Regions from separate parts of the Paenibacillus sp. FSL W7-1279 genome, predicted to be linked through region 3. Evidence: predicted binding sites of a transcription regulator. Region 3 holds the regulator's gene; each other region holds the start of a gene.
The links. Region 3 encodes LexA, which represses DNA repair genes until DNA is damaged. Its sites were predicted from a motif close to CGAACATATGTTCG; they were not measured.
Positions count from the first base shown of each region.

Region 1: a site for LexA is predicted at 1,241-1,254, ahead of addB (helicase-exonuclease AddAB subunit AddB). Genes of this name have one in related genera too.
Region 2: a site for LexA is predicted at 2,600-2,613, ahead of recA (recombinase RecA). Genes of this name have one in related genera too.

Region 1 is NZ_CP150215.1:2,176,684-2,180,966, forward strand. It holds gene MKY82_RS09425 (class I SAM-dependent rRNA methyltransferase) at 1-1,135, shown strand, start outside; gene addB (helicase-exonuclease AddAB subunit AddB) at 1,442-4,283, shown strand, end outside.
Region 2 is NZ_CP150215.1:4,809,048-4,813,330, reverse strand. It holds gene MKY82_RS21425 (YajQ family cyclic di-GMP-binding protein) at 1-184, shown strand, start outside; gene pgsA (CDP-diacylglycerol--glycerol-3-phosphate 3-phosphatidyltransferase) at 444-1,031, shown strand; gene MKY82_RS21415 (competence/damage-inducible protein A) at 1,135-2,409, shown strand; gene recA (recombinase RecA) at 2,684-3,745, shown strand; gene MKY82_RS21405 (RecX family transcriptional regulator) at 3,888-4,283, shown strand, end outside.
Region 3 is NZ_CP150215.1:2,825,501-2,829,783, forward strand. It holds gene glnA (type I glutamate--ammonia ligase) at 1-427, shown strand, start outside; gene MKY82_RS12520 (sigma-70 family RNA polymerase sigma factor) at 711-1,247, shown strand; gene MKY82_RS12525 (hypothetical protein) at 1,240-2,028, shown strand; gene lexA (transcriptional repressor LexA) at 2,118-2,744, opposite strand; gene MKY82_RS12535 (LysM peptidoglycan-binding domain-containing protein) at 2,920-3,291, shown strand; gene MKY82_RS12540 (DUF896 domain-containing protein) at 3,557-3,763, shown strand; gene MKY82_RS12545 (hypothetical protein) at 3,925-4,283, shown strand, end outside.

The DNA of each region.
Region 1 (4,283 bases), 650 kb from region 3:
CAGGTTTCAGGAATGCTTGAAACACCGGGAACGGTTTATCGAAGATGAGAACGCCTACCGGCTGGTATATGGCGAGGCGGATTTTCTGCCGGGGCTGATTGTGGACCGTTTTGATGACGTACTGGTCATGCAGCTGCTGACGCTGGGGATGGATCGCTGCCGTGAGGACATCGTGAACGCGCTTGTCGAGGTGGTCCAGCCGAAAGGAATCTATGAACGAAGCGACGTGTCCATCCGGGAACTGGAAGGGCTGGAGCAGCGCACGGGTATTCTATACGGGGAATGTCCTCGCCACGTCACGGTGACGGAGAACAGCCTAAAGATCAAGGTGGATATCGAAGAAGGCCAGAAGACGGGATATTTCTTTGATCAGCGCGAGAACCGGGCATCCATTAAACCGTTAATGAATGGTTGGGGAAGCCGCAGCGGGATCACGCTCCAGACGGTGGAACGAGACGGTGAGAAGAAGACCATACCAGTGAACAAAAGCGGAAAGGAAGTTACTTTTCCTTATTGGGATGGAGCCACGGTGCTGGAATGCTTTTCGCATACGGGCAGTTTCACGCTGCATGCCTGCCTTTATGGCGCCAAGAAAGTGACCTGCCTTGACATATCGGAGCATGCCATTGAAAGCGCCAAAGAGAATGTGGAATTGAACGGATTCCAGGATCGCGTGGAGTTTGTAGTGGACGATGCCTTCCAATATTTGCGCAATCAGGTAAAAGGGCTGGAGGAACGCGAGTTGCGTGCGCAAGGGGATCAGAAAGTGGATACCTCCAAACCGCTGACCGCAGGAGGCGGACGTTCATGGGATGTGGTTATTCTGGACCCGCCGGCTTTTGCCAAAACCAGGTCTGCCGTTAAAGGGGCTTGCCGCGGATATAAGGACATCAATCTTCATGGCATGAAACTGGTGAATGAGGGCGGTTATTTGGTTACGGCAAGCTGCTCGTACCATATGCGGCCGGATTTGTTCCTGGAGACCATTCAGGATGCGGCAAAAGACGCCGGAAAAATTCTGAGACTCGTGGAATGGCGTGCGGCTGGCAAGGATCATCCGCAAATTCTCGGGGTCGACGAGGGGCATTATTTGAAATTTGCCGTGTTTGAAGTGCGCAGCAAATCGAAACTTTAAAGTGCAGCAGGACGGTAGATGCGAAGGATTTTGCCATGGTGGGTGAACCACGATGGCAGGGTCCTTTTTTGTATGCCCGCAATAATTTGGAATGGGAATGAAATCCAAACGTATGTTCCATCAAACGATACTTATGCTATACTAGTAATCAGCATCTTTTTTGATAGAGAACGAACCAAGACAGGGATTTTATATGAATTTTGATGCATTTGACTAATAGATTCAAGGGCATGATTTCACCGGAAACGCAGCTTGTTTTGAAGGGTGAAGGAGTCCTTTTCGGAGACGATGTAAAGGAGGCATAGCATGAGCATTCAATTTGTTATCGGCAGGTCGGGCAGCGGCAAGAGCACGTCGATCCGCCAAGAGATGATCGAGCGATTGGAGCAAGATCCCAAGGGGAATCCGATGATACTGATCGTTCCCGAGCAAGGGTCCTATGAAGCGGAGCATGCACTCGTTAATGCGGGAGGCATTCGCGGGATGATGCGCGCGCAAGTGCTCAGTTTCCGCCGACTGGCTTACCGTGTCATGCAGGAAACCGGCGGGGCCGCGAAGGTGGCGATCAGCGAAGAAGGCAAGCGCATGCTGCTGTACAAAATTTTGCGGAGGCGCAAAGAAGAGCTTCAATTGTTCGGTGCTTCGGGAGAGCAGCATGGATTTGTCGGTAAGCTGAGCGAGCTGTATACAGAAATGAAGCGCTATTGCATTGATGCTGCCTGCGTGGAGGAGCAGCTGGGACAGATGCTGTCTGGCTCTGGGAATTCTCCGATGCTTCGGCGCAAGCTGGAGGACATCGTAACGGTTTTTCGCGATTTTGAGCTTGAGATTTCAAGGTTCTACATGGATGAGGAAGATACGCTGGCCTCATTGGCAGAGGGCGTGACCCAATCAGAGTATATCAAGCGCGCGGACATTTGGATCGATGGCTTCCATGGCTTTACGCCGCAGGAGTACCGGGTGCTCCGGGAAATTATGACGCATGCCAACCGCGTAACGATTGCGTTGACACTGGACAAGCCTTATACGAACGGGAATGTTCCGCATGAGCTGGATCTCTTTCATCCTACCGCGGTGACGTACATAAAGCTTGAAGGCATTGCCGATGAGATGGGGTTGGATATGGAGCAGCGTATTCTGCAACCCGATGTTCTTCCGCGGTTTCAAGAGTCCCCTCTGCTTGCCCATCTCGAGCGCGGTTATGATCGGAAGAAACGTTGGACGGAAGCTGCCCGTGACGGCGTTACAGTGAGCCATCCGGACGGCAGCAGGGCAGGTCTTCTTCTGCATGCTGCCAGTCACCGCCGGGCTGAAATTGAAGGGGCTGTACGCGAAATGGTGCGTCTCGCCCGAGAAGAAGGGGCAAGATACCGGGAAATGGCCGTGTTTGTCCGGAATATGGGAGAATATGAGCATCTGATAGGTCCTTTGTTCAGGGAACACGGCGTTCCTTATTTTCTGGATCAGAAGCGAAGCGAGCTCCATCATCCGCTGGTCGAATTTATTCGCTCTGCGCTGGATATCATCGGACGCCGTTGGCGTTATGAGGACGTATTCCGCTGTGTGAAGACGGATCTGCTGCTGCCGCTGGACGGATCGCTTACCCGTGAGGACATGGACCGTCTGGAAAACCATGTGCTGGCTTCCGGAATCCAGGGCACACGCTGGACGGATGGACGCCCTTGGAAGGGAATTCCAAGTCTCTCATTAGAAGACGGAGAGAGTGAGGTGCGAAATCCGCATGGGATGCAGGCGATTGAGTATGCCAGAAAGGTGATTACGGAGCCGCTGCATGCGTTTGAGAAGCGGATGAAGAAGGCAACGAATGCAATGGATCAGAGCACGGCAGTCTACCGGCTTCTGGAGGAAGCCGCTGTTCCTGAGAAGCTCGAGCTGTTAAGCCGCGCTGCCCTGGATGCCGGGCGTCCTGAGGAAGCCAGGGAGCATCGCCAGGTATGGGGGGCAGTGCTTGACCTGCTCGATCAGATTGTGGAGATGATGGGTACGGAGAAGCTCAGCACCGAATTGTTCACGGGCGTGCTGGGTACGGGACTTACGGAGATGAAAATGGCTCTGGTGCCACCTTCTCTGGATCAAGTGCTGATCGGCAGCATGGATCGGACACGGACGGGCGGGGTGAAATATGCTTTTCTGCTCGGCATTAATGATGGTGTTCTCCCAGCCCAGTTCCAGGACGATGGGATCCTGACAGAACCGGAGCGTGTTCAGCTCGAAGACCGCGGCTTGGAGCTTGCTCCAAGCATATCCCGCAGACTGCTGGATGAACGGTTCCTGATTTATAATGCTCTGACTTCGGCCAGTAATCAGCTGTGGGTCAGCTATCCTGCGGCGGACGATGAAGGCAAGACGTTGCTGCCATCCGAGGTCATCCGCCATTTGAAGCTGATGTTTCAGATGGAAGAGGTACCATTGTTTCCAAGACCGCATGCCGGGCAATCAGCCAGTGAGCAGGAGCATTATGCCGCCCGTCCGGATAAGACGCTTGCTTATTTAACGGGTCGGCTTCGTGACTGGAGGAATGGAGAGGAGATTCCGGACTTTTGGTGGCATGTGTACAACTGGTATGCGGAGCAGCCGGAATTAAGGCCGCGTCTTTCTTCGATGCTCTCGTCCTTGTCCTACCGGAATGAAGCCCGGCCGCTTAAGCAGGAAACCAGCAGGCAGTTGTACGGAACGAAGCTGCGGACAAGCGTATCCCGGATGGAGCGCTTTGTTGCGTGTCCGTTTTCTCATTTTGCCTCCCATGGTTTGAAGCTGAGAGAACGGCAGTTGTACCGTCTTCAAGCTCCTGACATCGGGCAGCTGTTTCATGCTGCCTTAAGCAGCATGGCCGTGAAGTTTCAATCACAGCATCGAAGCTGGGGAGACCTGACCGCGGAGGAATGCCTGCGCGAGGCGGAAGCAACGGTCGATCGGCTAGCTCCCATGCTGCAGGGTGAAATTCTATTGAGCTCCAAGCGATACGGATATATATCGCGCAAGCTGAAAAACATCGTGGGCAGAGCGTCCGTAATTTTGGGCGAACAAGCAAGGCGCGGCAAATTTGAGCCGATCGGTCTCGAGCTCGATTTCGGTCCCGGGAAGCCGCTGCCGCCGCTGACGTTTGAATTGCCGAACGGGGTCAAGA
Region 2 (4,283 bases), 2.0 Mb from region 3:
CGATCAGGAAAATTCGAAAAAGATCAACATATTGATCCGTGATTCCAAGCTGAAGGTCAAGAGTCAGATTCAAGGTGACCAAATTCGGGTAACCGGAAAAAGCAAGGATGATCTTCAGCAGATCATGCAGCTGCTTCGCAAAGCGGATCTTTCTCTGGACCTGCAGTTCACGAATTTTAAATAAACGCCGCCACAGGCTCATATAGGATGGGATGGACAGGTTTGTTTCTTTTGACAGGGCGTGAGCGGAAATATTATACTAAAAAACGATATATAAGGATTAACGTATACATAGATTACTGGGGGATGAATATGACAGACAGCGCTTCACGCTTCGAACCCTTTAGGCTCTTGGGAAGAGCGACCCTATTGAAGTACAGATGGATAACAGTCGCGGGGTCTGCGAAAATTTCAAGACAACCCGTTGCAAGGGAGGTTGCCCCATGAATTTACCCAATCGTATCACGTTGGCCCGCATTTGCTTGATCCCTGTCATGATGATTTTCCTGCTGGTGGATTTTGATTTTTATCCGGCTCCTATTGTGTGGAATGATTTCGTCCTTCCCTACAACCAATTGATTGCAGCATTGATATTCATACTTGCAGCAAGTACGGATGGGATTGACGGGTATTTAGCCCGGAAAAACAATATGGTGACGAACCTGGGTAAACTTCTGGATCCGCTTGCGGACAAACTGCTGGTGGCAGCCATCCTCATATCGCTTGTGGAGATGGGCAAATGCGAATCCTGGATTGCTGTAGTCATCATCAGCAGAGAATTCGCGGTTACTGGCTTGAGACAAATTGCACTCCTGGAAGGTTCCGTCGTTGCAGCAGGTCAATCGGGGAAAATCAAGACGGTGATTCAGATTGTGGCGATTGTCGCGCTTCTGATCAATAATTTCCCGTTTGTATTCTTGGGAATTCCGTTTGATGTCATTGCAATCTGGGCTGCCGCGATGATTACGATCTATTCGGGAATCGAATATTTTGTCCAGAACAGGCATCTTCTCAAAGGTGCCGGGGCGTAACGGCAATAGGAGCAATCCTATTGCTTTTTTCTTCCGCAGGGTAAGAACTTTATGAAAGCGGGTATTTGTGAAGAGATAGCAGACACAGGAGGATGGACGAATCATGAAAGCAGAAATCATTGCAGTTGGAACCGAACTTCTTCTTGGACAGATTGTGAATACCAATGCACAGTATTTGTCCAGGCAGCTTGCTTCAATGGGAATCGATGTATACTATCAAACCGTTGTCGGGGATAACATGGAGAGGCTCAAGGAGGCCTTGCGGCTGTCCAGCAGCAGAGCCGATATCGTTCTTCTGTCCGGTGGTCTGGGCCCCACACAGGATGACCTGACAAAGGATGCGCTCGCATCTTTTCTAAATCGTTCATTGCATATTGATCGGATGGCCATGGATCGGATTGAACGCTTTTTCCATGAACGAGGATCCGTAATGACCGAGAACAATCGGCGCCAGGCTCTGGCCATCGAGGGCGGGACTCCGCTTCCGAACGAAACAGGCCTCGCCGTCGGGAATGCGGTATCCTATGAAGGGACTCATTACATTGTGTTGCCGGGTCCGCCGAAAGAGCTGATGCCGATGTTTGAGCAGGAGGCCAAGCCTTGGCTTCTGCAGCATGTGCTTACGGAAGAGCTTCCCATCTATTCAAAGATGCTCAAATTCGCAGGCATCGGGGAGTCCGCGCTTGATAAGCGCCTGGAGGACCTGATTACGGCCCAGACCGATCCGACGATTGCGTTGTATGCCAAGGAGGGGGAGGTCACCGTCCGGATCTCCACGAAGGCAGCCAGCGAGGCTGAGGCCATGGTGCGGCTGAATGAACTGGAAGCCCGGATCCAGGAGAGAGGCCCGGAATTTATGTATGCTAACGAGGATGTGCCCATTGAGAAGGTCATCGTCGATATGATGGCGGATCATAGCTGGACGCTGAGCGCTGCGGAGAGCTGCACGGGAGGCCTTGTAGCGGAGACGCTGACCTCTATCCCCGGGAGCGCGTCCATGTTCCTTGGCGGGATCATCTGTTATACCAATCAGATCAAGGAGAAGCTTGTGCATATCCCGCATGCGCTGCTTGAGGGGGATGATGCGCCGGGAGCCGTCAGTGCAGAGGTTGCCGAAGCGCTTGCGGATCATGTCCGGATGGTAACCGACAGCGACTTTGGTTTATCGGTAACGGGCGTGGCAGGTCCAGGGTATGCTGAACGCAAGCCTATAGGTCTGGTTTACATTGGATTGTCTCAACGGGGAAAAGAAACGGAAGTGCACGAGCTGCACCTTCAGGGTAACCGTGAAACGATCCGGCTCCGAGCTACGAAGGCGCTGCTCTACCGGCTTTGGCAGCGTCTTGTTGCCTCCAAAAGGTTTAGGGTTGCAGAATAGGGATATCCGCTATTCAAAAAAAGTAAATAATTTACACCTTGCTTGGCAGCTCTTCTTGTATTTACGAACGGTTCCAAGTATAATGGGAAATACGGAAGAACCGTGGCATATCGTATGATGTTGCCACGGTTCTTGTTGTTTATACATAAGGCATGGAGCATATACGGGAAGGGGTGCGGAATAAAAAAAACGAATGTATGTTCGAAAAAAAGCTTGGCAAACGTGTCAAAACAAGGTATGATATGACTATCAACAGTGAAGGGTTGTGGAACAATTGTCAGATCGTCGTGCTGCGCTGGAAATGGCGCTTCGTCAGATAGAGAAACAGTTCGGAAAAGGTTCCATCATGAAACTGGGTGAATCCACCCACATGCAAGTAGAGATTGTGCCGAGCGGATCGTTGGCATTGGATATAGCTTTAGGAACCGGCGGCTTGCCTAGAGGCCGGATTATTGAAGTATATGGACCGGAATCCTCCGGTAAAACAACAGTAGCCCTCCATGCGATTGCGGAAGTTCAGAAGGCTGGTGGACAGGCTGCATTTATCGATGCCGAGCATGCTCTGGATCCATCGTATGCAAGCAAATTGGGCGTTAACATTGATGAATTGCTGCTCTCCCAACCGGACACGGGTGAGCAGGCGCTGGAAATTGCGGAAGCTCTGGTACGCAGTGGTGCAGTTGATATCATCGTTATTGACTCGGTTGCTGCACTGGTACCAAAAGCTGAAATTGAAGGCGACATGGGTGACTCCCACGTAGGTCTGCAAGCTCGTCTGATGTCCCAGGCTCTTCGGAAATTGTCGGGTGCTATTAATAAATCGAAAACAATTGCCATCTTTATCAACCAGCTTCGTGAGAAGGTTGGTGTTATGTTCGGTAACCCTGAGACGACTCCAGGTGGACGTGCTCTGAAGTTCTACTCGACGGTTCGTTTGGACGTGCGTCGAATTGAGAGCATCAAGATGGGCAACGATGTGGTGGGTAACCGCACACGGATTAAGGTTGTTAAGAACAAGGTAGCGCCACCTTTCAAACAGGCTGAGCTTGATATTATGTACGGTGAAGGCATCTCTAGAGAGGGAAGCCTGATCGATATCGGAACGGAACTCGATATCGTGGATAAGAGCGGCGCATGGTATTCTTATTCAGGTGACCGTCTTGGCCAAGGACGGGAGAATGCGAAGCAATTCTTGAAAGAGAATCCGGAGATCGCTAGTGTTATCGAGAACAAAATTCGTGAAGCGAGCAATCTGACCACGGCTGTTCCTGAGCCTTCCGAGAAGGATAAGGAACAAGAGGAATTAGAAGAGCAAGAGTTGTTTAAAGTAGAGTAGTTCATTGCTGGTTATCGATTACAGTGTTGAGGACCGTCCGGTGTTTGTAACGCCAGACGGTCTTCTTTGCATTTATTCAGACTTCCAGATGCAGTCTTGGTTATTTTACTCAGAAATGGTGCGGTAGTGAGAGGAGCGACATATGGAAGAAGAGAATAAGGAAATGTCGGAGCAGGCAGAAGCATCAGGTATAGGGCATTTTCCGGACCATGAGGATTTGATTGTAACGTCAGTCGAAATGCTGAAAAAGCCCAAGCACCGATACCAAATCGCGTTTGGTCCGTACCTTATGACCGTTCATGAAGATGTGATGCTGAAATACCGGATGTTCAAGGGGAATGTTTTTCGCAAGGAAGAGCTTGAGGAAATTATCGTGGCCGATGAACGACAGAGGGCTTATGTAGAGGCACTGAATCATCTGTCCAGGAAACCCAGAACAGCCAAGGAGATCACCCAGCGTCTGCAGCAAAAAAGTTTCGAGCCGAGTTGCATAGAGACGACGCTGGAGCGATTGGAGAAGGACAAGCTGATTGATGAC
Region 3 (4,283 bases):
CGAAGCACCTTGCTACGTTGCATGGTCTGCAAGTAACCGCAGTCCGATGATTCGTATTCCTGCGTCCCGTGGTCTCAGCACGCGCATCGAAGTGCGTAACCCGGATCCGGCGGCTAACCCGTATCTGGCTCTGGCTGTCATGCTGAAAGCAGGCTTGGACGGCGTTAAGCGCGAGCTGTCGCTCCCGGCTCCAATTGACCGTAACATCTACGTGATGACGGAAGAAGAGCGCATTGAGGAAGGCATCCCTAGCTTGCCTGCAAACCTGAAGGAAGCACTCAACGAGTTGATCCGCAGCGAAGTCATCTCCGATGCACTCGGTGATCATGCGTTGGCTCACTTCTATGAGCTGAAAGAAATCGAATGGGACATGTACCGCACGCAAGTTCACCAATGGGAACGCGATCAGTACATTACGATGTATTAATAGAGGAATCCCTTGCGCCGTAAGGCGTGAGGGGTTTTTGTTTTTGGGGGCAGATGGTGGTGGAATGATAGTTATTCTTGTTTCACCCCCAAAATGCCCCTATTTTAGAATGGGTAGCTCATTAATAATAGTAATCATTTTGACTTATGGTTATGGAGAATCGTTCATAGAATGCAACTACTACAGAATCACCCTCTATAAGGGGAGATTCTTTTTTTTGTTTTTTTCGGAAGAGGGGAACCTTTGCTGACCTCCATGACTCTAATTAGATGAGGTGAATCGGTTGGAACTGGAATACTTGAAGCAGATGACGGTGATGGACACACAGACACTGGATAAAATCATGAGCTTGTACGGAAATGATATCTGGAATTACGCTTATTTTCTGACCAAACAGCAAGCACTGGCAGACGATATTGCTCAAGATGTGTTTATTAAAGCTTATTTTGGCATACATACATTTCGCGGTCAGGCGTCGTTAAAAACGTGGCTGCTCACGATCACACGACATACCGCGTTCCGGTACAAACAGGCTTTTTTCTTTCGGAAAGTGACCCTTAAGGACAGACTGCACATCGATGCGTCAAGTCGGTCCGCGGAACTGGAGTATCTGGACGGGCAGTACACGGATGAAATATGGGCCATGATTATGACTTTACCCAGGAAGTTTAGGGAGGTGCTCATCTTGGACCTTTACTATGAGATGTCAATCAATCAGATTGCGGAGTTCCTTAACCTAGCGGCGGGTACCGTAAAATCCAGACTGTATCGGGCAAGGAAAAAAGTGCAGAACCTGTTAAAGGAGAATGGAGATGAATGAGGATAAACCAGACTGGTATTCCCGGGTTTCAAAGGGACCTTTTCCAAATGATAAATTTACGGCTGAAATGAAAAAAAACGTCCAGATGTCCGTGATCCGTGACGAAGGTAGGCCTAAGCGCCGAAAGTATCTACAAGTTGGCTTTACAGGCGTGCTGCTGCTTCTGGTTATGTTACTTGCCATACAGCTGCCTTTTGACGTTGAGGAACAACAGAGAGCTGGGGATGTACCACCACATAACGAGGAGACAATTCGGGCGCAAGGCTTTACAGATCAGGGAAGGCTCAGTGTGGTTGCTGTGGAAAAGGAAAAAATCACGACACTGGGAGCTCCTAGCTGCTTCGGTATCGAAACGGACCAATCGTTTACCGGAAACTACATCGTACGATATAGCTATAATGAAGTTACGGATGAAGTAACCACGCTGGATGATCTTACTTTTATTCAGCCAACTTCTGCAGCTGTCCATATGGTTCGATTGCCGTTTCAGGATGCGGATGTATTTATACTTGCACCGCAATATCAGGACTGTCATGCCATACAGATCTACGCATTCGCCGTGGAGCATGATACGGGCAAGGCTGTGCAGCTCAGGTTTCAAGATGAATTAACGGTGTCCTATACTTCCTATTACAGACCAGGTACTGCACCCATGGTGAAAGACAATAAGCTTGTTCTGCAGTCCACGGAGGGACCGGGTGGGGAAGGCTCGCCGGATTATAAACCTACACGGATGTATCGGCTGGATCTTAAACAAGGCATTATGGAGCATACAAACTAGCTATGATCAAGTTTCGTGATCTGTATAGAAAAAGCAAGAGGTTACCATCCAATTAAGGGAGGTAACCTCTTATTCATAGATCTATGAGATTAGTGGACATCCCGGAAGAGTCCGATTACTTTACCGAGAATCGTAACATGGTTCAGGCGCAGTGGCTCGTAGGTAGGATTCTCCGGTTGCAATCTTACATGATCCTTCTCCTTATAGAAGGTCTTTACAGTTGCTTCGTCTTCTTCTGTCATCGCTACTACAATGTCGCCATTGTCTGCAGTTTGCTGCTGGCGCACAATGACATAGTCACCGCTGTGAATGCCAGCTTCGATCATACTGTCACCGACAACCGACAACATGAAAACCTTATCGTCTCCTACATAATGCTGCGGGAGCGGGAAATAATCTTCAATGTTCTCCATGGCTGTAATAGGAACACCTGCAGTGACTTTACCAACAACAGGCACTCTGGCAATGGTGTGGGTAAACAGATTCGCGCTATCGGACTCTTCTTGGCCAAGCAGCTCGATTGCTCTTGGTTTCGTAGGGTCACGGCGAATTAGGCCTTTCTTCTCCAAACGGTCAAGATGTCCATGGACCGTTGAACTGGAAGCTAGTCCGACAGCCTCTCCGATTTCCCGGACAGAAGGCGGGTAACCCTTGCTACGAACTTCGTTGCGGATAAACTCTAAGATCGCCAGCTGGCGGCTGGATATTTTCGACATGCCGTATCAACCCCATTTAGTAACGTTTGGGAAAATTATAACATAGAACTTCCGTTCGTACAAACATAAGTTCTAAATAAAAATAGAACAAATGTTCTTTTGGGTATTGAATCAAACAAGTGTTCGTGTTAATATAAATCCATAAGAGAACACTTGTTTGGGAGATGATGATTCCATGTTGAAATACAGTACATACCGCAGCATTTATGAGAACGTTCCAGTGCAAACGATGAAGTCCCCGGAGACTTGGATCCACCAATTAAAGTCCAGAATGGCATCCATTCCTTTTATAAAGCTTTTATTCATCCTGTTGATCGTAGCTTCTTTTTGGACAGGGGCATACTCTGTTTTTGCCGGGGGGATGGACAAGCCTACTGGGGAGAAGCAGGTTATTGTTCAATATGGTGATAGTTTGTGGCGGATTGCTTCCCTTCATAAACCGGCAGATATGGATACACGAGTATATCTGGATAGCATCCGAAGAATGAACGGATTGAAAGGTCCGGATATACAGGCCGGAGAGGTGTTGTCTTTACCAGTCTGGTAATGGGATGATACTACGAGAGGCTCTTTCCTTATATATGTCTCAACTTCTCGCTTCATATTTGTAGTCTTGCCTGACGATGTGATTTCACGCAGTATAAGCGTGTTTATAATAGACGAGTATTGATTTCTTAACAATGAGGAACCCATATATAGGCATCATATGTTCATATTTGTTCTTAATAAGAGTTTGTAAGGGCGCTGTTGCCTTGACAAGCTCTTTTTCACATGTTTAAGTTATACATGATATCGGAATTGGAGGAGAAGTCATGGACATCGATACTTTGGTTGAACGCATCAATGTACTAGCAAGAAAACAGAAGAGTGAGGGATTGACCGCGGAAGAGCTCAAAGAACGGGCTGAGCTTCGGGAAATATACCTTAACAATATTCGCAGTAACTTTAGACAACAGCTGGAATCGATCGAATGGGTTGATGAAAATGAACAAAAAGGCGGCCCGCGATTAAAGCATTAGTCGATGAACTGGCATCTGGATCTACAACAGTGGATTCAGAGACCAGATAGAAGGATAGAATTATAATACTTGGGGTGCCGATTATTCGTGGGAATCGAATACGGTGACCCCAAGTTTATATGAATTGGTAATATTTTGAAATTGAGTCCAGGGGGAACCATATGTCACGATCATGGGAAAGAAAAGTCAACAAAAATATGTCACAGCTCAACAAGCAGCGTAAGAAGCAGGGGCTGACCTCGTACCAAGGCTCTGCCGTTAATGATAAGCATGACGTGTTTAAAGGGCGTAAGTATGTACTTCCGTTAGTGCTTGTTGCATTGGCTGGTTTGTATGCGCTTCTCGGAACGGCGACGTCACAGGCAGCCGGCGGAAGCAATGACGTGTTGAATTGGGTTGGTGTCAGCTTGTATATTCTGTTGGCGCTTATGATTTTCTTACGCAAGCCTTACCTGAAGATTGAGCGTGCTTCCGTATCCACGATGAAGTTCAATCGGGAACGTCGTTTGGCTGTATCCGA